DNA from 2 places in the Halioglobus maricola genome. Region 2 is predicted to be linked to the other one. Evidence: predicted binding sites of a transcription regulator. Region 2 holds the regulator's gene; the other holds the start of a gene.
The links. Region 2 encodes FNR, which switches genes on or off when oxygen is low (the NO sensors DNR and NnrR bind a similar motif). Its sites were predicted from a motif close to TTGATNNNNATCAA; they were not measured.

Region 1 (15,078 bases), 230 kb from region 2:
CTCAGCTGGCGTATCCCAACCCGCGCAACGCTTCGGTGATTTCCTCGAGAATCGTGGGATCGTCGATGGTCGCCGGCATTTTCCAGGCCTCACCATCGGCGATATTACGCATGGTTCCCCGCAGAATTTTCCCTGACCGCGTCTTCGGCAAACGCTCTACCACCGCACACAGTTTAAACGCGGCCACAGGGCCAATTCGATCACGCACCAGTTGGACACACTCGGCTGCTATCTCAGCCACATCTCGGTCGACACCGGAATTAACCACAACCAGCCCCAGTGGCAGTTGGCCCTTCATCGCGTCCGCCACACCTACCACGGCACACTCGGCCACATCGGGATGCTCGGCCAGCACCTCCTCCATGGCGCCGGTGGACAAACGGTGCCCCGCCACATTGATCACGTCGTCAGTGCGCGCCATTACGAAAATATAGCCGTCGTCATCGATATATCCGGCATCTCCTGTTTCGTAATAGCCCGGATAGCGATTGAAGTAGGCGCTTTTGTAGCGATCTTCCGCATTCCACAAAGTGGTAAACGTACCGGGTGGCAACGGTGACTTGACTACCAGGGCGCCGATATCGCCCGCACCCACTTGCTCGCCATTCTCATCCAACACCTGCACGTCGTAACCTGGCACTGCGCGGGCAGGCGAACCCGGCACGATGGGTAGTTCTTCGATGCCCAGACAGTTGGAGCAGATCGGCCAGCCTGTCTCGGTCTGCCACCAGTGATCGATTACCGGCACGCCCAGTTGCTGCTGGGCCCACTCAAGCGTGCTCGGGTCACAGCGTTCTCCAGCAAGAAACAGCGACTGAAGACAGGAAAGATCATAACGTTTCAGGTATTCCCCGGTCGGGTCCTCCTTCTTGATCGCTCGAAACGCCGTGGGCGCCGTGAACATCACCTTCACTTTGTACTCGGAGATGACCCGCCAAAAAGCGCCAGGGTCAGGCGTACCGACGGGCTTGCCCTCGTAGATGACCGTCGTATTGCCATTGAAGAGCGGGCCGTAAACGATGTAGGAATGGCCCACCACCCAGCCTACGTCAGACGCGGCCCAGTAAACATCGCCAGGCTCAACGTTATATACGGCTTTCATGCTCCACTTGAGGGCCACAATGGAACCACCGGTATCGCGCACAACACCCTTGGGCTGGCCGGTAGTGCCTGATGTATAGAGAATATACAGGGGGTCGTTTGCCGCAACTGGCGTACAGGGCGCAGGTTCTGCAGAAGCCATCGCGTGCGCCCAGTCGAGGTCGCGACCGGAGACGAGATCAGCATCCTGCATCGGGCGTCGCAGGATCACACAGGCATCAGGTTTGTGTTCGGCCAGCTCAATAGCAGCATCAAGTAATGGCTTGTAGGGAACAATGCGCGCGGGCTCTACACCGCAGGTTGCAGACACGATCACCCTCGGAGCTGCATCGTCTATACGAACCGCCAGTTCATTGCTCGCGAAACCGCCGAAGACCACCGAGTGAACGGCACCCAGACGCGCGCATGCCAGCATGGCAATCAGCGCCTCTGGCACCATAGGCATATAGACAATCACACGATCGCCCTTGACCACGCCCTGCTCGGCGAGCACACCGGCGAACCGTGCAACCTCGTCCAGCAACTCTGCGTAAGTGTATTGGCGCTTGGTATCGGTGACCGGGCTGTCGTAAATCAGGGCCGCCTGATCACCACGCCCTTGCTCCACGTGCAGGTCTAGCGCGTTGTAGCAGGCGTTGGTTGTACCATCCGGAAACCAGCGATAGAACGGTGGCTTGGCGGCGTCCAGAACTTCACTGGGCGAGTCGTACCAATGGATGTTTGCGGCGGCTTCACGCCACAGATCCAGATTGTTCATATTCTCACTCCGGGTTGTCGGTCTATTGCCTCCAGCGTAGTCGCGATTGCTGCCTTATTACAATTCGACCAAAGTGGAAGCGGCTTACAGCAGCTTTCGTTCTAGCCACCGCCCCTGTCGCATCTATACTTTTTAGACTAGGAGGAATCGCTATGGCGTCTGTTCACGAATCCACCGAGATGTATCCGGTACACCGCGTACCAGCCACCCGGCCCTTCGTATGGCTGATGGAGGGTTGGGATTCACTCATCCACAGCTGGCAGGCAAGCCTCGCCCACGGCGGCATTATCGCGCTTTTAGGCAGCCTGATTCTGGCCTATGACCAACACCCCCTGTATATCGCAGCGGCAATTTGCGCCTTTCTGGTGGTGGGCCCGGTGGTCACCGCAGGTATCTGTGAATTGAGTCGCTGTCGCGACCACGGTGAGCCCTGCGACTTCGGCGGTTCTCTGGCGCCCCTCTCGCGCAATCGAGCGAGTTTGATTGTTTTTGCCGAGGCACTGGTATTCGTCGCGGTCGGTGGTTTCAGCCTCGCAGCGCTGTTTCTCTACAGCGGAACCGGGGCCATCGCGCCGTCTATTGAGGCGACCGTGTGGGGTGACGTGGTGAGCCAGCTTACGCCGTTGCAAGTAACCACCTACACAGCGACCTTTGCTGTACTCGCGACGGGAGTTTTTCTGCTTTCAGTGGTCAGCGTACCCATGATCATCGACCGCCATGTCGATGCCGGCGTTGCCATGCGGATGAGCCTGAAAGTGGCCACTCGCGACTTCCCGGCCATGATTATCTGGGCCGGGTTAATCATTGCATTGGTTGCTTTCGGCTTCGGTACACGGTTGGTGGGAATGATCTTTGTCGTACCGCTGCTGGGCCACGCCACCTGGTTCGCTTACCGCGAGATGGTCTCCGAGGCCTGAAACAAAAAAGCCCGCTCATTGAGCGGGCTATGCAATTAATTGCAGGTAGCTTTCACTGACTGCCGGTAACTACCTACCCTTTGAACTTCACCAGGAAATCAAACACCCGCGTGGCGAATTTCCCATAAGGCGGACGCAGAAGCTGCATGGCGGAAAAACCTGCCTGGTAGAAGATCGGACGCATCTTGGAGAACGTCTCGAAACCCTCACGCCCGTGATAGTGGCCCATGCCACTTGCGCCAACACCACCGAACGGAATATCGTGCTGCGCCACATGGAACAACGCATCGTTGACGGTCACCCCGCCAGACATCACTCGCTCGATATACATGTCCTGTAACTTGCGGTCATTCGTGAACGGGTAGAGCGCCAGCGGGCGATCCTTGCTGTTTACGTAATCCACGACTTCCTGATGGTCAGTGTAAGTCATCACCATAAGCAAAGGGCCAAAAGTCTCGCGGTTGCGGATCGTCATGTCCGGTGTTGTGTCCATGACCGCCGTCATCGGAAATTTACGTGTCTCAAAATTGGGCTGTTGGTCACCACACAGGTTAACGATGGTGGCACCTTTGTCGCGGGCATCTTCCAGGGTATCGGAGATACGCTGCATAGAGCGGTCATCGATCAGCGAGGTGTAGTCAGTGTGCTCAATATCGGGACAGTGCTTGGCAGCATAGGCCGTAGCGTGCGCCACGAACTCATCGCGCTGACTCTCGTGTACAAAGACATAGTCGACGTTGGTACAGATCTGGCCGGCATTGAACTGTTTCACGAACATGATCCGTCCGACCGCTTTCTCCAGATCGTAATTGGGGTCGATAACGGCCGGCGCCTTGCCACCCAGCTCCAGTACTACCGGTGTCAGGTTTTGCGCTGCTGACGCCATGACGGACTTACCGGTCTGGCCGGAACCCGTAAAGATAATCAGGTCGAAGGGTATCTTGGAAAATTCGATGCCCACACCGCCGGTTTCCTCAAAGAAGCGCAGCTTGTCTTCAGCAAAATATTTCGGCGACAACTCCATCAACAGGCGGGTCAGGTGGATGGAGTTCTCAGACATCTTCACCATGGCCCGGTTGCCCGCCGCAAACGCGGCTGCCAAAGGCATAAAACTCAGGTTGATAGGGAAGTTCCAGGGTACGATCATGCCCACTACACCCAAAGGCTGAGGTATCACGCGATTTTTGGCCCCAGGAAACATCTGGAAATCAACGTGTCGTTTTTGCACCTTCATCCACTTCTTCAGGTGTTTGATGACATCCTGAACACCGTCAGTCACTGAGATGATCTCAGCAAACTGGGTCTCGTGGCGGGAGCGATTACCGTAGTCCGCACTGATAGCGTCCATGATCGCATCGACGTTCTCGGATATCATCCGCTTCAGGTTCTTCAGATCCTGCTTGCGCTCGTCATAACTGGGATTGGGGGCATCCATGTAGTGCTTGCGCTGGAGCTCAAAATGATCGCTAAGGAGGGTGGCGGTGGGGTTATCGAGATTCTCTTGTGCGGCAGTCATGGTATCTCTCTGTTCTTCTGCTCAATAATTCGTCAGTTTAGCCCATTGGGGGCATTCCGGGCCACCCGGGTCAAAAAAAGGTAAGCCAACCATCGTCAGTGTGCGTATCAACCCTTAATCCAATCTGAAACACCACCAGGAAACACCGCCATGACAACTTTGCGCGAAACTATCCGCGTCAGCCGCCCCGCTGCAGAAGCCTTCAACTACATCGCTGATTTCACCACGACCCAGGAGTGGGACAGCACCGCGCGCCGGGCGAGCAAGCTCACCCAGGGCCCCATAGGGGTCGGCACATGCTTCCTGGTCAACTGCAAGCTGCCCGTGGGCGCGGTTGACTTGGAGTACACAGTGATCGAACACCGTCCTCCAGAGCGGATTGTGCTCAGGGGGCAGTGCTCGCTGTTTACCGTAGAAGACACTATTACCCTCGCCCCCGATGGGGCGAAGACCCGCATTGATTACGAGGCGAAGTTCGAATTTTCCCCTCTGCTCCGACGGACAATGTTCGCCATAGGCCCGGGCATGCGCAAGATGGGCAGGGAATCGCTAGAGGGCCTGCGGGCCGCGCTCGATGACGCGCAGCCGGCACCAAAGCCTGCCGAAAGTTCGGTATCCGGGCTGGCATCCATGGCGTCGGTAGCGCGCTTCTCCCGCCTTGGTTATCGTCGGGCTAGCCCCGGATTTGCGCCATTATCGGCTGACATCCGCGAGCGTCATATCCTCCTCACGGGAGCAACATCTGGTTTGGGCCTGGCTACCGCGCGAGACCTCGCGGCACGCGGTGCGCAATTAACGTTGGTGATACGCGACGCTGAGCGCGGGAAGCGACTACGAGACGAATTGATCGCCGACACTGGCAATCCTCATATCAGGATTGAGGTGGCTGACCTTGGCCTGCTCGCAGAAACGGAAGACCTCGCCAAACGCCTGCGCAAGCGTGGCGAACCGATCGATATATTGATCAACAATGCCGGCGCGCTATTCCCCGAGCACGCGCTGACCAGCGAAGGCTACGAGCGCAGTGTCGCCCTGCTGCTTCTCTCACCGTGGATCCTGACGCTCGGCATAAAGCCATTACTCGCAGGCCGCAGCGATTCCAGAGTGATCAATGTCGTCTCCGGAGGCATGTATACGCAACGCCTGAGCACACAACAGCTCGGCAGTACCTCTGATGAAGGCTACTCTGGCCCGGTGGCCTACGCTCAAGCCAAGCGTGCGTTAATGATTGTGACCCAGGCATGGGCCCGGGAGTGGGCTGACGAGGGCATCACCGTTAATGCGATGCACCCCGGCTGGGCAGACACCCCCGGGGTGCGTGATTCACTACCACGTTTCCATCGCCTCACCCGTGGCATTCTTCGCACTCCGGAAGAAGGCGCAGATACCATCATATGGCAAGCGGTGTCCCCGGAAGCGGGCGAAATCAGCGGACAACTACTGCTGGACAGACAGCCGCAGCCATTCTACCTGAGCGGAAAAACCGTCGAAGACGAGCTGGAGCGGCAGAGACTGGTACAGTTTCTCGAGCCGTTCCGTCCCGTCATCCGCAAAGCACGCAAACGGGCTGTAAAATGACCGCACCGGTCATCTACTGGCATCGTCAGGATTTGAGGCTGGACGACCTGCCGGGGCTGAGTGCAGCGAGCGCCGAAGGCGAGGTCATCCCCTGTTACATCCTGGACGATACCCCGTCAGACCCCTGGGGCCCGGGAACGGCCAGCCGCTGGTGGCTGCATCACAGCCTTGTGGCTCTGAGCGAGCAATTGAAGGAAAGGGGCGGCAAGCTTCTGGTCCTGCGCGGCAAACCCGAAAAGCTGTTGCCAAAGCTGGCCGCTGAAACCGGTGCCAGCGCTGTCTACTGCAGCGAATTACTCGAACCCGCGGCGCGTCAATTGCAGCAACATGTGGCCCGATCACTGGAACAGGCAGCATTAGTCCTGCGCGCCAGCCCAGGCACTACTCTGGTACACCCGGAGTATATGCGCCGACCCGATGGGAGCTTTTACAAAGTCTTCACGCCGTTCTGGCGAAAATTACGCCAGGGCGATATCGCTGCGCCAACTTCAACCGCCAGCACTCGCTTCTGGCGTGGCCCGCTGACATCCCTGCCCGCTTCAGAATGGGGCCTGCTTGAGGGATCTCGGGACTACAGCGCAGCTCTGGCCCACCCCTGGCAACCCGGTCAGCACGGCGCCCAACAGCGGATGGAGAGCTTTGTAGCGAGCCAGATTCACCACTATGACGCGCACCGCAACGCGCCGGCGAAAAATGCCTGCTCGAGACTGTCGCCGCATCTGCACTACGGCGAAATTTCTCCCCACAGGGTCTGGCACACGGCTATCGCGCAAGGGCCGGAAGCGGACGGATTCCTCTCTGAGGTCGCCTGGCGCGAATTCAACTATCACCAGCTCTACGCCAACCCCGACATGCCCGAGGTCGCTCTGCGGGCTCCTTTTCGCGATTTCCCGTGGCTGCCAAGGGAAGATTTATTCGAGGCCTGGAAGGCAGGGATGACCGGGTATCCGTTGGTGGATGCAGGCATGCGTGAGCTCGCCCAAACCGGCTTTATGCATAACCGGGTGCGCATGGTCGCCGCCTCATTTCTGTGCAAACACCTGTTGATTCCCTGGCAGTGGGGCGCGCGATGGTTCTGGGATCAACTGGTAGACGCCGACCTGGCAAGCAACAGTGGCGGCTGGCAGTGGGTAGCAGGTTGCGGGCTGGACGCAGCGCCCTACTTCCGGGTTTTCAACCCGATCATTCAGAGCGAGAAGTTCGACCCGCAGGGCGACTACCTGAAACAATGGCTACCCGAACTCTCGGCACTGCAGGGCAAAAGCGTGCACAAGCCCTGGCTTACTCCTCTCCTTGCGCCGGACTACCCCGCCCCCGTCGTCGATCACGCGGAGGCGCGTCAAGCCGCTCTCGCCGCCTGGGATACCATTCGCACTCAGTCGGCGTAGCGGTATCGGATCTCGACGTTCTGACCCTGCCCCTGGGCATCGGGAATATTGCTGAGGCCGGAAAACCTGACCAGTCTCCGGTCACTGTCATACGCCAACTCAATGTTGTCGGTCAGCATTGCGAGCCACCAGGCATCAAGGCTGACCGACAAACACGTTAGACCTTCCTCGCATGCGGCACCGGAATTGGTGACACGCATTCCCAACGGCTTGGATCTGCCGAGCACGAGAAACGGAAAGGCCACTTCGTCACCGGCGCTCAATGCGTCCCAGCTCTGGCGTATGAAATGATCAAACCCCGCGTCTACCACGACATCCGGTTTTAGCCCGGTCGGTGATGTTGTGGTTTTACCGCGGCGCAGATCGCGCATCGTTACCGTGGGCGCTGGCAACGCAGTGGAATAGTCGAGCGATTTGACGCCAATGGTTTCTCCACTGGCATCCACGTAAGTGATCTCGCACTGACTTTTGGTCTCATTGCAGGCATGCATTTCTCGATACAGTAACTCCTCGCCACCCAGAGCCCGTGCTTCACCAATAATGTCAGCTGCGCTGGATGCACCTGCAGTCCCGCTCACGAGTGCCAGGAGCAGCGCGTTAGTAAGCTGATTGCGCATCGGCACTCCCTGCGGCTGCACCGCGTTCCAGACGACCTGCGAGCACCAGCAACAGGGGGAATAATAAACCCCAACTCACCAGTAACACTGCAGTACTGACACCGGCTGAACCCAACTCCACATCACTCAGGCTTGCCCCCAGCCGATAGCTGCCGTAACCACCAAAACCTCCTACCAGCGCGGCCAGCCACAGGTGCTCGCGTAAACCGGCAAAGGCATGCATCAAGGTTGAGGCGAATGCGGGCCACAGCGCTGACAACCAGAGTGGTGCCGTTCCTGCAGCAACAACAAGAATGCCTGCCGCAAACATGAGCTGGTCGAGCAGGAAACCGCCCGCCGCCACCAGCGCCAACAGCATTAGCTCAGCCCTGCCCGGTTTGAAAATGGCAACATGCACCGCGAGATAGACGGAGGTAGCCACCCAGGACCACAGGTCATGCTGCAGCATCACGACCGCAAACCAGCACACGTTGAACAGGGTGCCGTTGAGCAGCTTCCGCGCCATCATCATCAAGCCCCGAACCGGTACCCAGGCTTGGCCATGGTGACCTGCACTGTGCTGATAATGCGTTCCCTGAAACCGCCTTCGCAATAGCAGAGATAAAACTCCCACATACGCTCAAACGTTTGGTCAAAGCCTTGCGCGGTCACCTCTTCTCGTGCGGCTGTAAAGCGCTCACGCCAATCGGCCAGCGTGCGAGCGTAATCGAGTGTGATATCGCGAAGATTGATGATCTGCAGATCGGTATCCTTGGCCAGATGCTTTGCAATCACTTCCACTGAAGGCAAGGCGCCACCGGGGAAAATGTAGCGTTTGATGAAGTCGACCGAGTCCCGCGCCTGACGGTAGCGCTGATCCTGAACAGTAATCGCCTGCATCGCAAAAAGACCGCCGGGCTTGAGCAGGTGGCTACAGCGGCTGAAATATTCGCTGTAGAACTGGTGCCCCACCGCTTCTACCATTTCTATTGAAACGAGTTTGTCGTAGGTTCCTTCCAATTCCCGATAGTCTTTACACAAGACCTCTACACGGTCTTCCAGGCCCAGTTCTTTAACCCGCGCCTGCGCATACTCGTGCTGCTCGCGGGAGATAGTAGTTGTAGTGACCCGACAACCGTAGTGGGTGGCCGCGTGGATGGCCATGCCGCCCCAGCCAGTACCAATTTCCAGCAGATGATCATCGGCTGTTAGCTCCAGTTGCTTACACAGCAGGTCGAGCTTGTGGACTGAAGCCTCCTCCAGTGTGCTGTCAGCTGCTGGATAGACGCCCGACGAATACATCATGGTCGGGTCTAAAAACAGGCTGAAGAAGTCGTTACCCAGGTCGTAATGCGCTGAGATATTGCGCGCCGAGCCAGACTTACTGTTGGCGTTGCCCAGATGCATCAATTTCAGCAGCACCTTCTTGCTCCAGGAAGCACTGGTGTTGATCGCCTGCATTGCCTGCAGATTGGCACTGAACAGACGAATAACAGCGACGAGGTCTGGCGTCGTCCACAAGCCCTGCATATAAGCCTCACCTGAGCCGACAATGCCTGAGCGCAGGAGACTGGCATAGGCCTCGTCAGAATGGATATGCACCACCGCCTCCGGCTGCCCGCCCGGTCCGAATTCCTGACGGCTGGTGCCTTCTACAATCGTCAGGGACCCTGTGCTGACCCTGGACAACATGCGCATCACAATGCGGCGGGAAAAGCCCCCTCCGCGCCAATGCTCACGCAGTGTGGGCAGGCGGACGAGACGAACACTGGGATTACTCATAAAATATTCTCGCTCTTGGAGTTGTGTGGGTGGGGAACAAAAGGAACACCTTTAGACCAGAGGCGCAGCGCCTGCCAGTAGATACCGAGGGCAACGCGCGCAGTCATGAACGGGTACAGCAACAAGTGCCGGGTGAAGTTCGCTGCACTGGCGGGCTGTCGCTCCAGGTGAAGCGTGGCATCAAATTCCTTGCTGCCCCTGCGCAAATTAGCCAGGTGTAAGACCAGCTTTTCATCCGGGACGTTACAGCGCCAGCGGTAGCGCATATCCATCGGCATAAAGGGAGAGACATGCATAGCCTTGTCGAACTCGGTTTCCTGCCAGCCGGGGCGGCCGCCGGCCGCCAAGACATAGATGTGGCTCTGATTCCAGGGCGTATTGGTGACTTCCAGTACCGTGTAGCGCAGCTCATCGGTCTCGTCATAGCAGTAGTAGCAGGTGATCGGGTTAATCAGATAGCCAAAATAGCGCAGATTGGCGAGCATACACACTCTGCCAGTAAAGGGCTCTCCGCTGAAATTCTCCACCTCCGCCAGCACCGCCTCCTTGAGGGGTACCTGGGGGTCGCCAAGAAAATCCTCGCGGCGGAACCTGGCCAGCGCGGGCGATGTTGCTGACCATCCTGGCGCACGGCCCAACAACTGGGGCAATTCATCGAGATCGAGGAAAGGCATGAAGACGCGATAGCGAAAGCTGTGTCCCTTGCCCGTCAATCGGCGATGCTGCACCCAACCCGTGTAGAGGGCACTGTTCACGCAACGCTGCCAAGGCTGGTAATGACGCTGGCACGGCTATTCAATTTTTCGGCTACCCGCTTGGCAGAGAATACGCCATCTTCGTGAAAACCGTTGCGCCAATAAGCACCACAAAACCACGTGGCGCCGCCGTTGATCTCACCCCAACGTTCCTGTGCGGCCATCCCCTCCACGGTGAAGACCGGGTGGTCATAGCTGAACCTGCCAAGAATCTTGTGGGGGTTGATCGCCTCACTGTCGTTAAGCGTGACGCAGAAAGTCTCCGGCGCTTCGATACCTTGCAGCAAATTCATATTGTAAGTGAGCGTAGCCCGCTCACGACCCGGTTTGCGTTGATAATTCCAGCACGACCAGGTGAGGCGATTGGTGGGCAGCAAAGTGGTATCTGTGTGCAACACCACATCGTTGCTCTGGTAAGGAATCGCTCCAAGTACGGCAACTTCGTCTTCGCTCGGGTCGGCCAGTAACTTCAGGGCCTGGTCGCTGTGGCACGCAAAAACCACCGCGTCGAAATTTTCCCGCTTGCCGTTCTGGAATAGAATTTCTGCTCCGCCAGCACTGCGCTTGACGCCAGAGATATTCACATTGGTGCGCACACGGTCGAGAAACGGATCCACGAGGGGCTTGAGATACTCTCTGGAGCCGCCTTCTACCACCCGCCACTGGGGCCGGTTGCGGACACTCAAAAGCCCGTGGTTAGCGAAGAAACGAATGAAGAATTCCAGCGGGAAATCGAGCATTACCTGTACATCGGCGGACCAGATAGCGGACCCCATGGGCACAAGGTAATAGTCGCGGAAGGTATCGCTGTAGCTGTTGTGTGCAAGATACTGGCCCAGCGTCATGCCGGGAGCCAGCTTCCCACTCTCGAGATCGGCGACCGACTCCCGGTTGAAACGCAGGATATCTCGCACCATTCTCAGGAAACGCGGTGACACCAGGTTCCGGCGCTGGGCGAACAGGCTGTTGAGGCCGGAACCGGCATACTCCAGGCCGCTGGCGCGGTCAGACAGGCTGAAACTCATGCGGGTGGGCTTGTTACTCACCCCCAGCTCGTCCAGCAGCGCGATAAAGTTAGGGTAGGTCCAATCGTTATAGACAATGAACCCCGTATCGATCGCATAGCGCCGACCGCCAAGTGCGACATCGACCGTCGCCGTGTGGCCGCCGATGCGCTTGTCTCGCTCCAACACGTGCACTTCGTGATCCCTGTTAAGGTAATGCGCACATGCCAGCCCGGAGATACCTGACCCTATCACTGCAATTTTCATAAGCTCCCTGCTTATATGGTTACACGTTCATGGCTAATTACGCCAATTCAGGGCCCGCGGATCAATCTAGCCAACAAATGGACAATCGGGGTGATCCACCCCCAAAGAACACGCGTAACAATGCTCAAAGGTGCTAGACTTTGGAAGAATAACAGTGACTTACACGGGAGCTCAGCCTCATATGGCAGGTAGCATCGGGATAGATTCCACCGGTCGCAGAGACGACGAGTGGAGCCAATGTCTGCAATTAGTTGCAGACAACCAGGACCGCGAGGCATTTTCACGCCTCTTCGGACACTTTGCTCCTCTCATCAAGGCCTTCGCGATCAACGGGTCCGCTATGGCGGCAGCCCACGCTGAGGAGCTTGTGCAAGAGGTCATGATCAAGGTCTGGCAGAAGGCCGCGGCCTTCAACCCGCACAAGGCGGCCGCAAGCACCTGGATTTACACAATAGCGCGGAACTGTAGAACCGACATGTACCGCCGCCTGCAGAAGTTTGACACGCCTTTGAGCGCGGAAGACATCTGGCCCGATCACGAGGGCGATAACGAAGAACTCTTCACCGCGGTGCAGCAAAAACGCGATGAAGTGAAGGTGAGGGAAATGCTCCAGCAATTGCCACACGAGCAGGCACTGATCCTGAACAAGGTATATATGGAAGGCAAATCTCATAGCGAGGTCGCAGAGGAACTTGATCTGCCACTGGGGACAGTGAAGTCCCGAGTTCGACTCGCAATGAAAAAATTACAACTGACAGCAGAAAGACACTGATATGGCTAAGCATCATCCAGACGCACGACTACTAAACGAGTATGCCTCCGGCACCCTCCCGTTGGCCCAGTCGGCATGCATATCCCTTCACCTGAACTACTGCGAGCAGTGCAAACGCACGCAGCAGCGGCTCCAGCAGATGGGTGCAGCCCTGTTCGAAGATCTCTCTCCTCAACAGGTCGATGACTCTTTGCTGAACACGGTGATGGCTCGCCTGGACCAGGAACCAGAGCCCCTGCGCTATGCGCCACCGGCGGACACCGAGGACGGCTACCCGTCCCTGGTCCAGCGGCTGATGCAGCGTGACTATGAGGACCTGGAGTGGCAACGTATCAACTCCAACCTTCGGATCAGTCGCCTGCGCACCGGGGACGTCGATAATGAGTTTGCCCTCTACCATATCAAGGCCGGTGGCACGATTCCGCTGCACACGCACAAGGGCAATGAGCTGACCCTGGTATTGGAAGGCGGCTTTTCCGACGACGAAGGTCACTACACCCAGGGCGACTTCCTCTTCCGTGACGCATCCCAGCAGCACAGCCCAACAGCTGACCAGGACGGCGACTGCATTTGCATCGGCGTATTGGATGCACCGATCAAGTTCACCGAGTGGAAATATCGCGCTCTCAACCCGTTCCTGAAGCTGCGCGCTGAGTAACGGTTCACACTTTCACACGAGGCTCCCGGTTGGTCACTCTCCGGGGGCCTTTTTTTTGATCCATCTCATGGGGATCGAGGCTCGCTCCGGCCTATGCTCTAATAGAAGCCGGAGGAACACCCATGACTTCCACCCAACAGGCCATCGCAGAACGCACAACTGAGGCGTTGCGCTCGCTGCCGCGCGACCACTTTATTGAGATGAGCGATCACTCATTAGTGCTCGGCCGCAGTATTCCGCCCACTAACGCGGTCTCGGAAATTCTTAATCACGCCGCTATCGAGCCGGATCACAAAGTGCTGCAGATCGGCACCGGCGCTGGCTACAGCGCGGCACTGTGTGCCCGTCTGGCACAGCAAGTGGTGACCATTGAGATCAGCCAGGCAATGGCGCAACAAGCCCAGGAGCGCTTCAACAAGCTCGAATTAGCCAACCTTATCCTGCGCGTAGATGACGGCAGCCATGGCGCCGCGGATCTAGGACCGTTCAATCGTATTCTGGTCGCCACGCCGCGCATTCATGATAAAGGGCCGCTGATTGACCAACTGGCAGACGGCGGCAAACTCATCGCCCTGGAACAGGGAGAGAACGACACTCTCATTCTCGCCAGCTACAGAATCAGTGAGTTGGGCGCCACGCTGCGCAAGGAGTTGGCTCTCGTTGATTTTTCTCGCGATTCCGGGATGACCTTGCTGGATATGGGCGTGGTTGACCAGGTCATGTTGTCGGAAGCACGGCGAATCGCCCGCGACCGCAAGCAACCGATCATCAAGGTGCTGCGGGACAAACTGGATGTCGAGCATGCGACCCTGTACCGCAAGCTCGCGGAAGAAAACGGCATGCCATTCGCCGCCGTCGACGACCTGCTGCAGCAAGTGCACCCGGAATTGATGGAAGCCTTTTCCCGCAGCTTTCTCGATAGCCACCACCTGATCCCCCTGCGGGTCGATCACCGTGTCCTGCATGTCGTCACCGACGATCCAGATAGCAAAATCGACGATATATTTCACATGTACCCGTACGACCGGGTGGCAAAAGTCCTGGTGACACCAAATGATTTCAAGCGCCTGTGGACCACGGTGGAGCTATCACTTCAAGGTGAAGCCATCAGGTCGCGGCATCGTCAGGCACAGCTGGAGGCGATCAAGCCGAAGGAAGATCTGCTAGACCCCGGCAGGAACAAGGTGGAAGCACGCCTGATTACATTGTGCGACGCCCTGCTGCTCGACGCCGTGAGCGAGGGCGCCAGTGATCTCCATGTTGAACAGTATGATGACAAAGTCAGAATCCGCCTGCGAGTAGACGGCGACTTGCACGACATCACGCACTATACGCTCTCCCCCGCCGATGCCCGGGGCCTGATCAACGTTATCAAGATCCGCGGTGACATGGATATCGCCGAGAAGCGCCTCCCCCAGGGGGGTCGGTCAACACTCACCGCCGGCGGTGCCAGCTTTGACCTGCGCATCCAGGTACAACCCTCCCTGCACGGAGAGGCCGTGGTCATCCGCATGCTGCCCCAATCGGGCAATGTCGTCGCCATTGAAGATCTCGGCCTGCCACCCAGACTGATGAAGGACTACCGACGCCTGCTGGATAATCCCTCTGGCCTGGTACTCGTGGTTGGCCCCACCGGCTCGGGAAAATCCACGACGCTTTACGCGGGCCTTTCTGAATTGGCCAAGGATGGACGGCGCAAGGTCATTACCATTGAAGATCCTATTGAATACTCCATTGACGGCATCCAGCAGACCCACACCCGGCCGGACATCGGATTCAATTTCGCCGATGGCATGCGCTCCTTTGTGCGCCTGGATCCCGATGTCATCCTCGTGGGTGAGATACGCGACACCGAGACCGCTGTCGAGGCCATACGAGCCTCCCAGACCGGCCACGTGGTGTTATCGACCCTGCACGCGAACGATTCTGTGGATGCCCTTCAGCGCATTTTTGACCTTGAGGTCCATGCCAACTCCATCGCCAGCGA
Region 2 (15,078 bases):
ACCAGAAGCCTTCGATCACCGGGTCCTGGGGCGACTCGCCAGGGACGTACTCAAGTTCAATCTCATCAAGAAGGCGCGCGTGCTGCGCAAAATGGGAATCACAGCTGGCGCCGAGCGCCTGTACTGCACCTACACTTGCTGGACCATCAAGCGGTTGCAGCGACGCGGCGCCGAGCCAGAACAGAAACGCGCGGACTACCTCGTGAGGTATCTCACTCTGGCCAGTGCCAGCGAAGCGCTCGAGCGTGTCTACTGGGGGCCGCTGATCTGCTCCAGGGACGGCCTGATCGACGACGCCGCTGACGACTACCCGGTCATCGACCAGGTCAGCTACTACCGACACATCCGCGGTGAAGCTGAACATTTCCAGCCCACGCCCGCGTTCAGCGCTCTCGGCCATCTGGTTCCCCGTCTCTCGGGCGCCAGCTGTGAACTATTTCAGCACGACCCACTTGGGCTCAGCATCGCCCGCTATACCTCCGCCGCCGGCAAACCTTTTCTAGTCACCTGGTGCAGAGACGCCATGGTCGTCCCCCTCTCCAAACTTCTGTCACCTACTCAGGTCCAAAGTGGCAGTTTCAGGGATACTTGCGGCAACACCACCGATGCACCAGTTGTCATCACCGAACACCCCTTGTTTATCGACCTGGCAGACGCCGCGGAGTCGACCTCACTGCCGACCACCGACGACCTCGCTTGCTTCGCGCACATCGATCATTTGAGTAGCGCAGAGTGGCAATCCGCGCCGGTCCAGAACGACCACTGGCTGGGCGCCGCCATGCTGCGCTCAAGCGCGCAGAGCATAGACCTCGAAGCGGTGCCTCTCTTATACCCGGCGGCTCTGGGCAGCTACCCAGAACTCAAAGTGCTGCGAGACAAACGCAACCGCCTGTGGAACATTGATGACCCTCGCGGCCCCACCGGTAGTCTCACGGTCAAACTCAACCGGGTGGTTGGGTTGAAAAAGCTCACGTACCGCTTCCGGCCCAGCAAAGGTCGCCGCCACTGGAACAACGCCTGCCAGATGCTGCGACGAGGCGTGGCCACACCCCTGCCAATCGCGTTCTTTGAGGCACCGGAACAAGCCGGAATTCGCGACTCCTGGTATCTGTGCCAATTTGTTCCCGATGCTTTTTCCAGTCGCGATGTTTACCGGGCATTTAACGATGGAGCGCTGGAGTTTCGCGGGCACGACAAGGAGACATGGTTTGACATCATCGCCGGCTTTGTTTGCCATATGCATGACAAACAGGTGATCCACCGGGACCTGTCTTCCGGCAATTTGCTGCTGACCCAGGCGGATGATGGTCAGATAACACCCATGGCCATCGATATCGGTCGCGCCCGAATCTGGTCCGGCCCCGGTTCGAAAGTTCGCCATCGCGATCGTATGCTCGACCTGATTCGCATCGCTTATAAACTGTCCTGGGCCGATCGCGAACAGTTTATCGATATCTATGAGAACCACCTTGGAAAATCGCTGTCGCCGCTGTGGCGGATCCCGTTCCACTACTATGACTACAAGCAGACGATGAAAAAGTGGCTCAAAGGCAAGCGCGGCAAGTAAGGTAGCGAACCGGTTTGTCCCTACGAATTATATCGTTATACTCACTGGTAGAGCCGGCCCACGGCTCCCCACAGCGTTTGTCACTGTAAATCAGGATAAAAATGCCCGCAGCGCAAGGAAAAGCTCCGTCTATCTACGCCACCCTGACACTCGAGAATTCAGCGAGGCTGGCGGGACAGCTGTCCGTAGCTGATCGAGGTGAATTTCTTCTGGCCGGCGTGCAGCTCGTCGAAGGGCCCGCGACAGGAGGCAAAGTCAGCGTGAAGCCCGGCATCAACGCAGCGCTCTATTACGACAGCCAGGACCCTGAAGAGCATGTCGAGGCCAGCGTCGTTGCTATCGCCGGCGCCGACCTGACCTTGCGGTTACTGGAGACTGGTCATCGCGACACTTTGCTTCGGCTTATTGCTGACCACTCGGGCAAAGACATTCCTGGCACAGAGCAGGAGATAAAAGGTTCCAGCGCAGAACATACTCGCCTACTGCGCGAGCTGCGCACGCGATCAATGTTGCGTATTTCCGAGATTCTGAAAAACTTCCTCCACGACCTGGTCCCGCACCTGGTAGATATGTCAGCTCAGGCCGGCAACAGCAATGACCATGGCCACCCTCTCTACGATGGGGCCAATACGATTCGTCATGAGCTGGAAAACCTGCGCCGCGACACGCTGGAGATCGTCGCAGCCTATTTCAACGAACTTTGCCCGCCAGAGGGAGGGCAGAGTTTTGGCCAGGGCGCGATCCCGTCGGACCAACTCGACCTGGTAGACCTGAACAAATTCGAGCACGATCTTGCCATTAACCGCATGGTCACCATGGGTGAAGAACAGCACAGCCTCTCGCTCGAAGCCCTGATCATCCGCACAGCCCAACTGATTAATGCCGCTCCGCTTAAAGTGCGCCTGCCCATACACCCGCGCCAACTCAGCAATGCCTTCCAGGAAACCATCGCCCGACTGGACCTGCCCACGGAAGCCGCCAGCGCGAGCTTCGACTATTTTTCCCGCAAAGTCATTCGCAAACTTGACGAACCCTACCAGTATCTCAATAGTTTTCTGGAGGAACAGGGGATTGGCCCAGGCCTGGAGGAGCGGATTCGCACCAAGGGCTCGCTGCTCCGTGCACCAAGCAAGACTTCATCCGACAGAAGCACCCCCGAGCGCCAGCGGGAGCCCATGGGGCAGAACCTTGATGATGTAGCGCGCAACCTGCCACATGCTGCCGAGGACGGCTACCAGGCCGGGTATCCACCTCAAACGGGTCAGCCACATGCCGCTGCCGCTCATGGACAGGCCTTTACCGGGGCCCAGTCCCAGGGTATGTACGATTCGATTATCAATGCTCTCGCCATGCGGCGCGGCCTCGGCGGGCAGCAAGCAGGCGGGCAGCAGGCACCAGCCGGTAGTTGGGATACCCATCCAGGCGCCGCTCAACAGCAGAACGCAAGCCTGGCCGATGCCCAAACGGTGGCCAATGCACTGGGCAGCATCCAGCGGGATACGCATGTACAGGCTGCACTGCAAGAGGCCACATCGCTGCGCGAGTTTTTAGCCGATCACCGCGAACGTCTGGGCGACTTGCGCGAAACCAGCGGACTCACCGCGGACAGCCTCAATCAACTCGATCTTGTCGACAATTTGTTTGGCACTATCCACTCAGAACTCAACGTCAATGAAGAGCTGAAACCCGCCCTGAGCAATCTGCAAATTCCGTTGGCAAAGCTCGCCCTGCAGGACCAGAATTTTTTCGTCGACAGAAGCCATGTGGCGCGGGGCATGGTCGACAAGCTATCGGCACTGGCCACCTCGGCCAATTTCCCTAACCGGGTATTGGAAGATCGTATCAATCACGTCGTCGACGAAATCGTCAACGACTACGAGCAGGACGACGCTGTATTCGAACGTGCGGTAGAAAAAATCGACCGTCTCGCCGAACAGCAGGAGCGCGCAATAGCGCGCAACGTCGAACGCGTGGTGCGCACTCAGGAAGGCCAGGAAAAACTGCACCATGCGCGCCGCGCTGTCAGCGAGGTCATCAATGAGCGGATCCGGCCACCTGCGGCCCCAAGAGTCCTGCTGGATTTGGTGGAGAGCGGCTTTCGCGACCTGCTGGTACTCACCCACGTCAAAGAGGGCACAGAAAGCCAGATGTGGGCCGATCAGGTCAACAGCCTAGACACGCTGGTCTCCTGGCTGAGTGAGCTACAGGACGGCGATACCAACGAAGAACTGGTCATGCAGCGAGGCCTTGAGGCCGACACCCTGCTCGACATGGTGGGTCAGCAAATTACCGCTGCCCTGCCCACCAACGTCGCGCACGAGAGTGTGCTGGATGAATTGCGTGACATTCTGGCCAGCAACCAGGCGGTGGAATCCGCCGAGATCGATGAGAAAACAGACACCGAGAGCGAATCGGCTGAGGCCTTGCGCGCCAAGGTCAATGAACTGCCCCGCCTGCGCCGCTGGATCCGCCGGGTTGAGCAACTGCAAGCAGATTCCTGGCTGAGCTACCGGGACGCCCAGGGCGAGCGGCACAGGATGAAACTGGCCTGGATCAGCGAGGCCAAAAATCGTTTCATCTTCGTCGACGAAAGAGGACACAAAACCGCTGATCTCAATGCCGTTCAGCTGGCGCGCAAGCTGAGCCAGGGAGCCCAGTCCCCTACCCCCGCTGAAGATCTGTCAGTGGTGGACAAGAGTATCTACCAGACACTGGAGCAGGCGCAGCAGACCCTCAGCTTCTCCCGTAATCACGACACGCTGACCAAACTCGTCAATCGCGAGAACTTTATCAGCCAGATGGGACGCGCTTTGCGCCACGCCCAGCGCAAACAGGCCCAGCACGCCCTGCTCTACATCAACATTGATCAGTTCGACCTGGTCAATCAGGTATACGACCAGGTGAGTGGCGACCAGGTGTTACTGGAATTCAGCAAACTGTTGGCTCAGCTCCACGGCAAAAAATGTTCCTCGGCCCGGATAGAAGGGGACGAATTTTCCCTGCTGGTGCTTGATCGCTCACTGGAACAGGCCGCCCAGCTGGGAGAGAAAATCCGCGCTGATATCGAGGGTGGCAATCTGGAAATCGAGGGAGAGAAAGTGTCCTTCACCGTCTCCATTGGCGTGGCACCGATACTCGAATACAGCCCGCCGGTAGAAGAATTGCTCGAATCCGCCCGCACCGCCATGCTCTACGCCAAAGAACAGGGCCGCAACCGGGTCGAGACGTATCACGAAGACCAGACTCTGGCGACCCAATACCAGAGCGAGAAGGACCGTTCACGGGAAGATCTGGAGCAGGCGCTCGCCACCGACCGGTTCGTACTTCGCGCCCAGCCGATTGTACAAAGTGCAGTCGAAGATGGCAGCGCACGACGACGCCACTACGAACTCTTGCTGGCGCTGCGCAACAAGGACGGCTCCATCAGTTCACCCGAGGAGTTCATCAACTCCGCCGAGCGTTACGGCTTTATGACGCTCGTGGATCGCTGGGTGGTGCGGGAGGCTTTCAGCTGGATCAGCGAATTGATGGACGACCAGAAGGAGGTCCCGCATCTGGCGATCAACCTGTCTGGTGCGAGCGTCACTGACAACGACTTCATGGAATATCTGCTGGAGCAAATCTCTGAATTCGGCGTGGGCACCAGCCTCGTCTGTTTTGAAATCACAGAGACCGGTACCATTTCCAACCTGGTGAAAGCAGCCGACTTCGTTCAGGCATTCCGCAACATCGGCTGCAAATTCTCTATCGATGACTTTGGTACGGGACTCGCGAGCCACAACTACCTGCGCGAACTGCCGGTTGATTACGTCAAGATCGACGGCACTTTTGTCTCCAATATTCACCAGAGCCGCGCCGACTACGCCATGGCCCGGTCGATCAATGATCTGGCCCATTTCCTCGGTCAGGAAACGATCGCGGAATCGGTTGAGAATGATGAGATCATCGAAAAACTCAAAGAGATCGGCGTGGATTACCTGCAGGGCTGGGGCATCGGCAAACCCAAACCACTCGCAGAAGTGACCGAAGACCTCTCCAATATTGAACGTTGACCACCTCGTGGCCGCGACTATCGACACCGCTTACGACGCACTGCTTGGCGCGATTTATCAGGGTCCGCTAGAGGACAAGCCCTGGCAGAGTGCCCTCCCCGCCCTGCGCGAGTTCCTGGATGTGCAGGTTGTGTCACTGGTGCTGCGCCCGCCCTCTGCCGGCGACCCCGGCCTGATTTTGAATAGCGTCCGCCCCGACGGTTCGGACGCCGCGGAATCTGCCAGCCCTGACGATTGGGAGCTGACGGCCTATCGGGACGAGTTTTTTTCCCTTGACCCCTTCGTTAACCTGCCACTGGATGAAGTCACTGCGCTGGAAGATATCCTGCCAGACGAAGCGCTGATGGAATCCGATTATTACCGCCAGTATCTGCACCCGATTGGCCTGTTTCGAATACTGGGGGTAGATACCGCGGAATCTGGCGGCATGCTCGCGCGGTTGCGCCTGTCGAGGCGAGAGGAAGAAGCCAGATTCGACGCCGATGACCGGGCCTTGCTGACCCGCCTCACACCGCATCTGCGCCGTGCCATCGAGTTGTACGCCGCCTTGAACCGGGCCACTTCAGAGCGAGATGTCTACGCCGGCGCCGTGTCCCAACTGGCAGTGGCAACGATTATCCTCGATGAGCAGGCCCGGGTTCTCAACGTCAATCCTATCGCACAGGTCCTGCTCGAACAGGCCGACGGACTCTCACTAAGAGGCGACACCCTGCAACTCGCGGGCCGGGATGCCCATCGCCAACTACAGGAAGCCGTTGCCACAATCATCAGCTCCCAGCATCAGGGCCAGCCCTCGGTTGCGCGCGCCCTGCGGGTACCCCGCTCAGGTGCGCGAGCCGACCTCGGTCTGGTGGTGCGTCCGGTGCCCCATTCCGAGTGGAGCCAGGGGCAGTCTGGCCCCTGCGCGGCGGTCTTTATATCCGACCCGGATTTACACGAACCTGCCTCAAAACAGGCCCTGGGGGACCTGTTCGAGCTCACCCCGGCCGAGGCCAATCTGGCGATTCTGCTCACGCGGGGACTGAGTCTTGCCGAAATATCAGAGGCCCAGAACATTTCCCAGCACACCGCACGCGCCCAGCTAAAATCCATATTTGCGAAAACGGGCGTCTCGCGTCAGGCCGAACTGGTCAGGCTCATCATCAAGAGTGTCGCCTCACTGGGATAGATTTCGTCCGCGACCCTCGTGGGCAGGCGACCGATATACAGCTGTTGACGCAGATCAACGAGCCTTTTTGAGGTTCTTGCTATGGTCGCCACCTGTACCATCGCAGGCTGGAACCCACCATCAATATGCCCACTGACTTTCTTGCATCGACCACTGTTCCCCCCGAATTCATGGAGGACATGGCATTGGCACGCAAATATGCCTGCCAGGGACCCCGCTATACCTCCTACCCCACTGCGCCGCAGTTCCGCCAGGATTTCCCGATGCAGAGCTACCGCAAATGGCAGGGCACCGACGGCGACCACAAACGCGAGCCGCTCTCGCTCTATTTGCATGTCCCGTTCTGTAACGACATCTGCTACTACTGCGCCTGCAACAAAATCGTCACCCGGGAGAAAGGTGTTGCCCAGCGATACCTGCAGCGCCTACAGACTGAAATTTTGATGCAATCCGAACTGGTAGGCGACCAGCGTCCTATCACCCAGATGCACTGGGGCGGCGGTACCCCAACCTATCTGGACCATGCCCAGATCACCGAATTGATGCACCTGCTGGCAAGCCACTTCAAGCTACTGGACAAGGGCTACCGCGAGTACTCGATCGAAATCGACCCCCGCACTGTCGACCTGAGTACGATTGCCCTGCTCAAAGGCGTCGGATTCAACCGCATCAGCCTGGGTATCCAGGACTTCGACCCGCTGGTGCAGAAAGCGGTCAATCGCATCCAATCTTATGCGGACGTTGCCCATTTGGTGGACAGCGTGCGCAGCCACGACTTCCGCTCCCTCAGTTTCGATCTCATCTACGGCCTGCCCCACCAGGACCGCCTTACGATGGAAGAAACCCTGCGCAAGGTCATCGCCCTGCGGCCGGACCGCATCGCCTGCTATAACTACGCCCACCTGCCAGAGCGTTTTCTCAGTCAGCGCGCTATCGACCGCCTCACCCTGCCAGAACCCGACGAGAAACTGCTGCTGCATGAGCTGATCAGTCGCACGCTGCAGGATGCTGGCTACGAACTGATCGGAATGGACCACTACGTACTCCCCGACGACGAGCTCGCTATTGCCCAGAGCGAGGGCCGTCTGCAACGTAACTTCCAGGGCTACTCGCTGCGCATGGCAGACGACCTGCTGGGGCTGGGTGTCTCTGCTATCAGCCAGATCGGCGACTACTACCTGCAAAATGAACGAGAACTGGACAATTATTACGCAATGATTGACGCCGGTGAGCTGCCTGTCACCCGCGGTTGTATGGTGACCGACGAGGACAAACTGCGCCGCCACGTGATAATGAGCCTGATTTCGGACCTGAAACTCGACCTGGGCGATGTGAATCGTCAGTTCGGTATAGACTTTAGTCGAAAGTTTGCCCGCGAACTGGACGCCATTCAGCCCATGGTTGGAGACGGTTTCCTGACCATTTCCAACGAACAGATCACTATCCACAAACGCGGGCGCCCCTTCCTACGCAACATCTGCATGCCTTTCGACGCTTACCTGGGAGCCCATCAGGGGGATGAACCCGCGCCAAAATTCTCTGCTACCGTCTGAGCCAACTACAAAAATCACATTACAGGCTATGCGAAATTTCGATTATAATTGAGGTTGTTCTCGCGCAAAGGTTTCCACATGACGAACATTGCTCAATCGGGGAGTGACAGCGCCAAAGCGTGTACCCACGACTTTCAGGTCAATTGCGGCAACTGTCGCCTGAACAGCATTTGCCTGCCTCTCGCTCTCGAGAGCGATGACATCGCCCAGCTAGACGAGATAATCCAGCGCAGCAAACCACTACAGAAGAACCAGCATCTGTACCGTGAAGGCGATGACTTCCAATCCGTATTCGCTGTGCGCTCAGGCACCCTGAAGGCCTACAAGACAACGGATGATGGCCGCGAGCAGGTCACCGGCTTTTATTTCCCGGGCGAAATCCTCGGCATGGATGGTATTTCCAACAACGCACACGCCTCGTCGGCAAAGGCCCTGGAAACCTCCGCGGTCTGTGAAATCCCCTTTACCTCACTGGAAAAGCTCAGCGCGTTGATGCCCAATCTGCAAAGACACTTTTTCCAGCTGATGAGCCACGAAATTACCGAAGACCAGCAATTGATCACGCTGCTGAGTAAAAATTCAGCCGATGAACGCGTGGCCTCATTGATGCTGAGCATTTCGGAACGCAACGCGCGCCGCAAGCTCAGCGCCACCAATTTCCGTCTGCCCATGTCGCGGGTAGACATCGGCAATTACCTGGGTCTGACGGTAGAAACCGTTTCCCGGGTCTTCAGCCGCATGCAGAAAATGGAAATTCTGCGAGTTGACAACAAGGAAATCGAAATTCTGGATGCCAGGGGCCTGAGGAACGTAGCAAACCTCACCAGTTAACACGGCTCTGTCGACAGCTAATCCCCAAACCGGGGAAGCGTTATCGGCGTCAATTTCTACCTTGATACACATCAAGGTGAATTGTTCTGGACACCCTAGAATGCACGACAATTACCAGCGTAGCTTTGGGGAGAGAAAAACCTAATGATTCAGCACACCTTCGGCCTGCTTGTTAAGCCCAGTTCTCAGTGGAAGAGCATTTCTGAGCTGTCAGACAGCTCCTTTAAGACCCTGCTGCTCTATCCCTTGATCCTGTCACTTATTCCTGCGGTTGCCTGGTACTACGGCACCACGAATGTCGGCTGGACTGTCGGCGATGGCGAGAGCATCAGGCTAACGAAAGACAGTGCCCTGCAAATATGTATTCTGTTCTATATAACGCAAGTGGCATGCCTCGCCGTACTGGGCTACTTCGTTCACTGGATGAGCGACACCTACGGTGCACAATCCACGATCGCCAAGGGCATCATCATCTGCTCGCTGGCGGCGACCCCCATGTTTATCTTCGGTGCAGTGGGTTTCTTCCCGGTGCTGTGGCTGGATCTGCTGATCGGCATTGTCGCCGTATGCTGGGCGGTTTACCTGATGTACTTGGGAATCCCCATCGTGATGAACATCCCCGAGGAACGCGGCTTCCTGTTTTCCAGTGCGGTGATGGGTGTGGCACTGGTACTGCTGATCTGCATTATGGTCGGCGCAGTGATTCTGTGGGACTTCGGTGCGGCTCCGGCCTTCACTGACTGACCCGTACAACAACGATTTTAGTTTTTCTCAAAATCTGACTTTGGAATGAAACCATGAGCGAGCTTAACTCCGCACTGGAACATCCCACCTATAACTATAAGGTGGTGCGCCAGTTTGCAATCATGACAGTCGTCTGGGGGATCGTGGGCATGCTGGTAGGCGTAATTATCGCCGCCCAGCTAGCCTGGCCCCAGCTCAACTTCGGAATCGAATATCTGCACTTCGGGCGCCTGCGCCCGCTGCACACCAACGCAGTCATCTTTGCGTTCGGTGGATGTGCGCTGTTCGCCACGTCGTACTTTATTGTGCAGCGAACCTGCCAGGCGCGCTTGATTTCAGACAAGCTCGCCGCCTTCACGTTCTGGGGTTGGCAACTCGTCATTGTTGCCGCAGCGATCACTTTACCTCTTGGTTTCACGTCTTCCAAAGAATACGCAGAGCTGGAATGGCCGATCGATATCCTGATCACCCTGGTTTGGGTGACATACGCGATCGTATTCTTCGGCACTATCATGAAACGGAAAGTGCGCCATATCTATGTCGCCAACTGGTTCCTGGGGTCCTTTATCGTCACAGTCGCGGTTCTTCACCTGATGAACTCCGCTGCCATCCCTGTCTCAGCATTCAAGTCCTACTCCGTTTATGCCGGCACCGTCGATGCGATGGTTCAGTGGTGGTACGGCCACAACGCAGTTGGCTTTTTCCTGACTGCTGGCTTCCTGGGCATGATGTATTACTTCGTACCCAAGCAGGCGGGTCGACCCGTCTACTCCTACCGTCTTTCTATTGTGCACTTCTGGGCATTGGTCGCTGTCTACATCTGGGCCGGCCCTCACCACCTGCACTACACCGCCCTTCCCGACTGGGCCCAGAGCCTCGGTATGGTAATGTCCCTGATCCTGCTGGCACCTTCCTGGGGCGGCATGATCAACGGCATGATGACCTTGTCAGGCGCATGGCATAAGCTGCGTACCGACCCCATCCTGCGCTTCCTGGTCGTGAGCTTGTCGTTCTACGGCATGTCCACCTTCGAAGGCCCGATGATGTCCATCAAGACCGTGAATGCGCTGTCGCACTACACGGATTGGACCATCGGTCACGTGCACTCCGGTGCTCTGGGTTGGGTCGCCATGATTTCCATAGGTGCTCTCTATCACCTCATCCCGATTCTGTTCGGCCGCGAGCGCATGTACTCCACCGACCTGATCAACGTGCACTTCTGGATGTCGACTATCGGTACCGTACTTTACATCGCGTCCATGTGGGTAAACGGCATCATGCAGGGCCTGATGTGGCGCGCCTACAACCAGGACGGCACTCTGACTTACAACTTTGTTGAGTCGGTAGCCGCGTCCTACCCTGGTTATGTTGTGCGGGTACTCGGTGGCGCGATCTTCCTGGGTGGAATGTTCATCATGGCCTACAACGTGTACATGACTACTCGCCAAGATGTCGAAGCCCAGCCGGCACCGGCTGCAGCAAGCGCAGCCTAAGGAGCAATAGACAATGAAACATGAAGCAATCGAAACCAATGTCGGCCTGATGATCGTTGGCATCATCATTGCCATCAGCTTTGGTACGCTGGTGGAACTGGTGCCGCTGATGTTCCTCAAGGAAACCAACGAGCCCATCGCTGGCCTTAAACCACTGCCCGCGCTGGAGCTGGAAGGCCGCGACATTTACATCCGGGAAGGCTGTAACACCTGTCACTCGCAAATGATTCGCCCGCTGCGCGCAGAAACAGAGCGCTATGGCCACTACTCAGTGGCTGGTGAATTCGTCTACGACCACCCCTTCCTGTGGGGTTCCAAGCGCACGGGGCCGGATCTGGCACGCGTGGGCGGCCGATACTCCGACGACTGGCATCGCGCGCACCTTTACAACCCGCGCGACGTGGTACCGGAATCAAATATGCCTGCATTCCCGTGGCTATTTGAGAAAACAATCAGTGGCGACAAAACCGGTACGAAGATGGAAGCGCTGCGTACGGTTGGCGTACCCTACACCGACGATGACATTGCCGGCGCTAAAGCCGCGGTGGAAGGCAAAAAAGAAATCGACGCTCTGGTTGCGTATTTGCAACAACTGGGCCTGCTACTGAAATCGAGGCGCTAACACTATGGATATCAACGATCTTCGAGGGATCAGTACCGCCTTCCTGATGTTCACCTTTATCGGAATGTGTTTCTGGGCCTATAGCGGTAAACGTAAAAAAGCATTTGATGAAGCGGCCGAACTGCCCTTCGCAGACGAAGAGCTGAATCAACGCACCATGCAGGAGGAAGCAAGGAATGACTAGTTTCTGGAGTTTGTGGGTAATCATACTCACTTCGCTCACCATCATTCTGGTTACCTGGGTACTATTCGGAAATCGCTCACGCGAAAACCCCGAAGCCAAGACCACTGGCCACGTCTACGACGGTATTGAAGAGTATGACAACCCAATGCCGGCCTGGTGGTTCATGATGTTCGTGATCACCATCGTATTTGGTATTGGCTACCTGATCGTCTATCCCGGCATGGGCAACTATGAAGGCGTTCTCGGCTGGACCCAGGTGAAGCAGCACGACAAGCAAGTGGCCGCCGCCGATGAGCGCTACCGCGACATGCGCGACCGCTACCTGGCTCTGCCGATAGAGGAAATTGCGTCTGACCCCGCTGTGCGCAAAATGGGCATGCGGATGTTCAGCAACAACTGCGCCCTGTGCCACGGCGCGGATGCCAAGGGCGCCTACGGCTTCCCCAACCTGACCGATGATGACTGGTTGTACGGCGGCAGCCCCGATGCCATCAAGGCCAGTATCGTTCATGGCCGGCAGGCTGCAATGCCGCCCTGGGGTGGCATCCTGGGAGATAAGGGCGTGGCCGACGTCTCCGCCTATGTGATGTCGCTGAGCGGCCGCGAAGTGGATCCTGCCCAGGCCGAGGAAGGGAGCAAGCACTATCAGACTTACTGCCTCGCTTGCCATGCTGCTGATGGCACTGGCAATCCCGCGCTCGGCGCACCCAATCTCGCCAACGGCATCTGGCTGTACGGCGGCTCAATGGAGCAGATTAGCCACAGCGTGCGCGCTGGCCGCAACGGTGTAATGCCCGCTCAGAAGAAATTGTTAAGCGAGGACAAAATTCACATCCTGACCGCCTATGTCTACGGCTTGAGCAATTAACCCAGTAGCAATCCCCAGCTGTACCGGAGGGACCAGGTTCTGGTCCCTCCGCCTCACTCTAGCGAGAACATCGCCATGTCTGACAAGGATCTGATCGATCTTACTGAAGTTGCGCCCGCTGAAGTCGGCGAAGTCGATCTCTACCAGCGCCGGGAGCGAATCTACACCCGCAAAGTCGAGGGTTTCTTCCAGAAAATCCGTCTCTATACGGGCTGGCCGCTACTGCTCGGTTACTACCTGTTGCCCTGGCTCACCTGGGACGGCCGGCAAGCTATTCTGTTCGACCTGCCCGAGCGCAAGTTTCACATCCTCGGCTTGACCTTCTGGCCGCAAGATTTCCCTATGCTGGCCTTCCTTCTCATTATTGCCGCATACATGCTCTTCGCGGTGACTACCTTTGCCGGCAGAATCTGGTGTGGCTATACCTGCCCGCAAACCGTTTGGACAACGATGTTCATGTGGTGGGAACAGAAAACCGAAGGCAGTCGCAACCAACGAATAAAACTGGACAAGAGCCCGATGTCATTGGAGAAGTTTCGCAAGAAATTTCTCAAACACGCAGGCTGGCTGTTTATCGGCTTAACAACCGGGGTCACCTTTGTCGGCTACTTCTACGGCATTCGCGAACTGTTGACTGACCTGATCTTCGCCCAGGCCGGCGGCTGGGCCTACTTCTGGACCCAGTTTTTCACCTTCGCTACCTATATCAATGCTGGCTGGATGCGAGAGCAGGTGTGCAAATACATGTGCCCATATGCGCGCTTTCAATCTGTCATGTTTGACCAGGACACCCTGATCGTCTCCTATGACAAGACCCGTGGTGAAGCTCGCGGAAGCCGAAAAAGAAAAGCCGATCCGAAAGAGTTAGGGCTGGGCGACTGTATCGATTGTGAACTCTGTGTTCAGGTATGCCCTACCGGCATCGATATCCGCGACGGCCTGCAGTACGAGTGCATCGGCTGCGCCCTCTGCATCGATGCCTGCGATTCGGTGATGGAAAAAATGGACTACGACAAGGGCCTGGTTCGTTACACCAGTGAGCGCGAACTCGATGGTGGTGGTAAAACCCACTGGATGCGCCCGCGTATTATCGGGTACATCGTAGTGCTCTGCGTGATGGTCGGCGTGTTTTCCTACAATATGGTGTACCGTGTCCCACTGGAACTCACTATCATCCGCGACCGAAACCAGCTCTACGTCACGACAGACAGCGGCGCAATTGATAACATCTACACGCTGCAGCTGGTGAACATGGATCCAGATATGCATGAATTCGAGATTTCAATCAGCGGCCTTGAAGGCGCCGAAATCATCGGTGAAACACATCACACCCTGGACGGTGGTGAGGTTCGCTCGATCAGCCTGCGTATCAGGATGGAGCCGGGCATGCTGGACAAGCCGAGTACAGGTTTCGACTTTACCGCTCAGGCCACGGACGCCGACGCACTTAATATCGTCCATGAATCCCGCTTTGTGAAACCGCTTTAGGATCACAACGGAGTAGAGTGACAAGCACAATGAATAAGCAACTGCCCCGCGAAGACAGCCAGCCCTGGTACAAACAGTTCTGGCCATGGTTCCTCTTTAGCCTGCCCGCAGTGGTCGTTGTCGCCGGCATTAACATGGTCTTCGTAGCCCATGAGGGCGCCGACGATCTCGTTGTTGACGAGTACTACAAAAACGGCCTCGCGATCAATCGCAAACTGGAAAAGCTCGAGCGCGCAAAGGAACTGCGTATCGGCGCCGCCCTCGCCATCAATGGCAGTGATATCGTCATTGTGACCAGCGGCGAGGTGGACCAGAACCAGTTGCGTCTGGCTCTGTCACACCCGCTGGAGTCCAATCGGGATTTCGAACTGATGCTGGTACAGAGCGTCCCTGGCGAATATCGCGGAAGATTGCCAGCAGAAATCGCTCCGCGCTGGCACTGGGCGCTGATCAACGACGGTGAACCCGCGTGGCGTCTTGACGGTTCCATCACTGCAGCCGACTTTGG

Region 1: the regulator FNR is predicted to act here: its motif matches at 13,147-13,160, upstream of EY643_RS12160 (ATPase, T2SS/T4P/T4SS family).

What each region holds. Positions count from the first base shown of each region.
Region 1 covers NZ_CP036422.1:2,661,986-2,677,063, forward strand. Annotated here, with positions in the region: gene EY643_RS12100 (propionyl-CoA synthetase) at 2-1,858, opposite strand; gene EY643_RS12105 (DUF2189 domain-containing protein) at 2,011-2,775, shown strand; gene EY643_RS12110 (coniferyl aldehyde dehydrogenase) at 2,849-4,291, opposite strand; gene EY643_RS12115 (SDR family NAD(P)-dependent oxidoreductase) at 4,442-5,869, shown strand; gene EY643_RS12120 (cryptochrome/photolyase family protein) at 5,866-7,257, shown strand; gene EY643_RS12125 (hypothetical protein) at 7,245-7,874, opposite strand; gene EY643_RS12130 (DUF2878 domain-containing protein) at 7,855-8,382, opposite strand; gene EY643_RS12135 (SAM-dependent methyltransferase) at 8,385-9,635, opposite strand; gene EY643_RS12140 (DUF1365 domain-containing protein) at 9,632-10,390, opposite strand; gene EY643_RS12145 (NAD(P)/FAD-dependent oxidoreductase) at 10,387-11,661, opposite strand; gene EY643_RS12150 (sigma-70 family RNA polymerase sigma factor) at 11,843-12,433, shown strand; gene EY643_RS12155 (ChrR family anti-sigma-E factor) at 12,435-13,091, shown strand; gene EY643_RS12160 (ATPase, T2SS/T4P/T4SS family) at 13,214-15,078, shown strand, end outside.
Region 2 covers NZ_CP036422.1:2,889,390-2,904,467, forward strand. Annotated here, with positions in the region: gene EY643_RS13195 (lipopolysaccharide kinase InaA family protein) at 1-1,567, shown strand, start outside; gene EY643_RS13200 (DUF1631 family protein) at 1,669-5,619, shown strand; gene EY643_RS13205 (helix-turn-helix transcriptional regulator) at 5,609-6,787, shown strand; gene hemN (oxygen-independent coproporphyrinogen III oxidase) at 6,913-8,340, shown strand; gene fnr (fumarate/nitrate reduction transcriptional regulator Fnr) at 8,419-9,171, shown strand; gene EY643_RS13220 (Yip1 family protein) at 9,316-9,915, shown strand; gene ccoN (cytochrome-c oxidase, cbb3-type subunit I) at 9,969-11,408, shown strand; gene ccoO (cytochrome-c oxidase, cbb3-type subunit II) at 11,422-12,030, shown strand; gene EY643_RS13235 (cbb3-type cytochrome oxidase subunit 3) at 12,035-12,214, shown strand; gene ccoP (cytochrome-c oxidase, cbb3-type subunit III) at 12,207-13,082, shown strand; gene ccoG (cytochrome c oxidase accessory protein CcoG) at 13,158-14,570, shown strand; gene EY643_RS13250 (FixH family protein) at 14,600-15,078, shown strand, end outside; gene EY643_RS13255 (heavy metal translocating P-type ATPase) at 15,075-15,078, shown strand, end outside.